2 regions of the Vibrio sp. D173a genome follow, and region 2 is predicted to be linked to the other one. Evidence: riboswitches for the same ligand, from Rfam matches in the RefSeq annotation. Region 2 holds a riboswitch; the other holds the start of a gene.
What was found. Region 2 has a riboswitch for lysine ahead of lysC (lysine-sensitive aspartokinase 3). Riboswitches for the same ligand answer to the same signal wherever they lie in the genome.
Positions count from the first base shown of each region.

Region 1: linked by a shared signal. The riboswitch ahead of tet(35) (tetracycline efflux Na+/H+ antiporter family transporter Tet(35)) and the one ahead of lysC (lysine-sensitive aspartokinase 3) in region 2 are both predicted to bind lysine.

Region 1 is NZ_JAHGAH010000253.1:5,286-7,491, reverse strand. Features, by position in the region: gene tet(35) (tetracycline efflux Na+/H+ antiporter family transporter Tet(35)) at 1-864, opposite strand, end outside; lysine riboswitch at 974-1,154, opposite strand; gene KIV40_RS22315 (H-NS family nucleoid-associated regulatory protein) at 1,756-2,163, shown strand.
Region 2 is NZ_JAHGAH010000128.1:64,653-66,858, reverse strand. Features, by position in the region: gene lysC (lysine-sensitive aspartokinase 3) at 25-1,377, opposite strand; lysine riboswitch at 1,501-1,679, opposite strand; gene KIV40_RS14310 (alanine--glyoxylate aminotransferase family protein) at 1,903-2,206, shown strand, end outside.

The sequences.
Region 1 (2,206 bases), on a different contig from region 2:
TGAAGCAATAGTCGCCACAATAAGCGTTACGATAGGAAGAATTAGGTCAGAAACCTTACCTTTCTCGCTTTCACGAATATCTAGCTCTTCGTTTAAGTCGTGTGCTTCTTGTGAGTCGTTCTCTTTATCTTTATCAAAACCACGGCCTTGAGACGCTGCGATTTCATGTTCACGCATCTTACCGATATCCAGACCAAACCACGCCACTGCAAATACCATTAGTAGAGCAAATACTGCGTAGAAGTTCATAGGAATAAGACGAACGTAAGCACCAAGCGCCGAGTATTCAGTGATGCCGTGTGACACCAAGATACCACCGATGATGGTAATGATGTACGCACCCCAACTAGAAGCTGGCATAATCACACACATTGGTGCAGCGGTTGAGTCAAGGATGTACGCAAGCTTGGCGCGAGAGACGTAGAAACGGTCAGTCACTGGGCGAGAGATCGCACCGACGGCAAGACTATTAAAGTAATCGTCGACAAAAATGAATACGCCAAGGAAGGCTGCAAGAAGTTTAGAGCCGCGTTTACTTTTTACTCGTGTTTGCGCCCATTCAGCGAAAGCGCGAGTACCACCAGAAAGTGTTAACAGTGCTGTTGTCATACCCAAAAGGATTAGGAAGCCAACAATGCTCATGTTCCAAGTATTAATACCACCGTCTTCAATAAAGACAGAAGAAACTTGAGAGCTAACATAACCTACCGTGTTACCGATAGACCAATCGTTAAGTAGCACCGCACCCAGTACGATACCAACACCAAGAGAAACTAAAACACGTCGAGTTAGAATCGCCAGCGTCAGTGCGACAATAGGCGGTAATAACGAAACAGGAGAATGTGCAAAATCTATTAAATTCATGATCTTCAAAAACCAAAGTTTGGCTAGAGATCTACTGCAGACAAGTCACGTAGCATACGGCACGTGCTCATGTTGAACTTAGCGACAGGGAAGCGAACACTCCACCCAACCCTACAGTAGCGCTCCATAGTTTGATGTAAATATACTATGGCAGTGTTGTTCCTTTCAGAGACAACCCCAGCAAGTGGCTTCGATAGGCCACCTACTTCGGCAATCATCGCCTTCCACTATTATTCATTGGCATCACCCCAATAATAGCTACTCTTCGAGACTGCACCTCTACGGCAATAACAAACATTTAACTGTTAATCGTACAAATTAACAACAATTTGTCTGCAATATTGCATCAGGTGACAGCCATTGTACTCATGAGGCCTACCAATGCAACACATCAAACTAAATTAAATGAATAAATAATCGCACTTTCGATTTATAAATGGAATGTGATCAACTCATACATTACGCAACTGCAATCACTTCTATGTTGTCGTTTATGAAACTTTATTACTACTATTAAATTCGTCATAGTTTTACGTGTAACAATAAATGAAAAAAATATGACGACAACAACATTCACAATCTCACCCTTCTCTGTCAGAAAAAGAGAAATTAAATTCAAGCGATAAATAAACATGAAGGTGATCGAGAAAAAGATGGTATCTATAAAGAGAAAAGTGTTGGAAATGACTAATTAGATTTCAAATTGATTAATTAATATTGTTTCCTCCCCAAAAAACTAAAGAAATTTAATCTAAATCATGAATTAGCATTTGCACATATGAGAAAGATAAAGTTAAATATAAGGACACTAATTTTTAAATCTAGATTCGCATTTTATTTATCGTCTCGATAAGCAATGTAGAAACTTTTAACCTATTAATAGGAATCGTTATGTCTGAGCTGACTAAAACACTTCTAAATATCCGTAGCCTCCGTGCATTTTCTCGTGAGCTAACTCTAGAGCAATTGGAAGAAGCTCTAGATAAACTAACTATCGTTGTTGAAGAGCGTAAAGAAGCAGAAGAAGCAGACCGCGCAGCACAAGCTGAGCAAGAAGCGAAACTAGCAGCTATCGCAGAAAAAATCGCTCAAGACGGTATCGACGTTGAAGCGCTAATTAGTGCACTTGCTGGTGAAACAAAAACTAAAGCAAAATCTAAGCGTGCTCCTCGCCCTGCTAAGTACAAATATACTGATACTAACGGCGAAGAAAAAACTTGGACTGGTCAAGGTCGTACACCTTCTGCAATCCAAGAGCAACTTGATGCAGGTAAATCTCTAGACGATTTCCTAATCTAATAATAGATTTATAAAATTTAAAAAGATTCCCTAGCGGAACCTT
Region 2 (2,206 bases):
GTTTATTAGTACATGAAAGCAGCCTTATTGCTCGAACAATTCAGTATGCAGTTTTTGGATCGCTTGGCGAGATACGGACTCGTGAACAAGGAAGCACAGGTTATGTGGACTTGCTCCGTAACAGATCATACGTAGGTTGAAGTCTTCTAGCGTGCCAAATACTTGCTTCGCGTAGCCTTTGCTTTCACTCATGTTGTTACCAATCAGAGCGACGAGACATAGGTCGTGTTCTACTTCTACTTTACATAGCTCTTCAAGCTCTTCACGCGCGGCTTGTGGTAACTGAGGAGCACCGCCAGACGTGTCTGTTTGGTCAAGAGTGAGTGACACACTGATTTCAGATGTGGTGATCAGATCCACAGAGATTTTGTGCTTCGCTAGGATCTCAAATACTTTCGCTAAGAAGCCGTATGCGTGGAACATGTTAGCACTGCGTAATGTCACCATGGTTTGGTTGCAGCGCAGAGCAAGTGCTCGGAATAAAGGTGAGCTCTCTACTTGGTGGCGAATCCATGTACCGCCTTTTTCTGGCTCTTTAGATGACCCAACAAATACCGGAATATCGTGACGAAGTGCAGGAACTAGCGTTGAAGGGTGCAGGATTTTTGCGCCGAAGTTTGCCATCTCTGATGCTTCGCTAAAGCTGATCTCTGGGATTGGCGCTGCTTTTGAGGCGATGCGTGGGTCTGTAGTGTAGATGCCCGGAACGTCAGTCCAAATCTCTAGACCTGCAGCTTTCACGCCTTCTGCAATGAGTGCTGCACTGTAGTCACTGCCGCCACGGCCAAGCGTGGTGGTATTACCTTCTTCATCTGAGCCAATAAAACCTTGGGTGATAACCACATATTCTTGGCAAAGGGGTACCAATTTTTCTTGTGCTAGCTGTGAAATGGTCTCGACATTAGGTTCAGCTCGACCAAAGTTTCCATCGGTTTTTAGCACGTCGCGAATATCAAAACGAACTGCATTCACACCACGCTCACGCATTAGTTGTGCAAGGATATGAGTCGACATTAATTCACCACAAGCGACTAAATGATCGGTCAGTTTCGTGCTTGCTTGAATTGAAGCAGCCTCTGCCAAACTGGTGACGGTATCAAGAATCGAATAAACCTCTGCCGCAGCTTCGGTTGCGTCCTCAAGTTGCGACAGAATCGATTCGTGGATGCCTGCTAGTTTCTGAAGTACTTCCGCACGATGTTCTTGGTCTTGAACACCATTTGCTAATTCAACTAAGAGGTTAGTGACACCTGAGCAAGCGCTGCTAACCACAAGGCGAGTATTTGGGTTGTTTTCTATGATAGTGGAGCAACGACTCATTGCCTCAAAGTTGGCAACACTGGTTCCACCGAATTTTGCTACGTTAAATGCGCTCACTGCGTTCTCCCACGACTTCCTGAAAAAATAACAACAATTAATTGGTTGCCCAATACATCCAATGTTTGGTGAGGAAAGGAACAGAGCAAATAGAGAGGTAGTTAGAATGTAATTTGAAAATTTACCCTCAGAAGCTCTTCATCATACGGCGCTGATGACAGTTGATGGGACTCAACCCAAGTCAACCGACAAGTCAAATCCTGCAACTTTGACTTACCTCGGCACTACTCCCCCTGAGTGATTGGTATTGGAATTGCGGCTCCACAAATCACCTACCTGGGTAGTGCTCCTCTTCTGCATAAAGCTTAAACATTGAACGGTTTTGCTGTTACATTGTCAACCAATATCTCAACCATTATGAAAGTTTTTATTAACGAATTTGTGACAGTGGTTTGACCTCTATACTTAGGGCTAATTGCCGATAGAGGAAAAATCTATTAGGGTGAAAACTTCGATACCTGAGCCAACCTTTTGAATAGAACTTTTATAACGCTCAGGATGAATGACTGCAATCAAGGAGCTGACATGTCGATCCAAAGCTTTATTCCCCCACATCGTATTTTAATGGGACCTGGTCCATCTGATATTTCACCTCAGGTTTTACAAGCGCTTAGCCGTCCAACGGTTGGTCACCTAGACCCACTTTTCATTGCTATGATGGATGAACTAAAACAACTGCTTAAATACGCTTTCCAAACGGAAAATGAATTTACTATCGCAGTTTCTGCGCCGGGCAGTGCGGGCATGGAAACGTGCTTCGTTAACCTGATTGAAAAGGGCGACAAAGTTATCGTCTGCCGTAATGGTGTCTTCGGTGAGCGTATGCGTG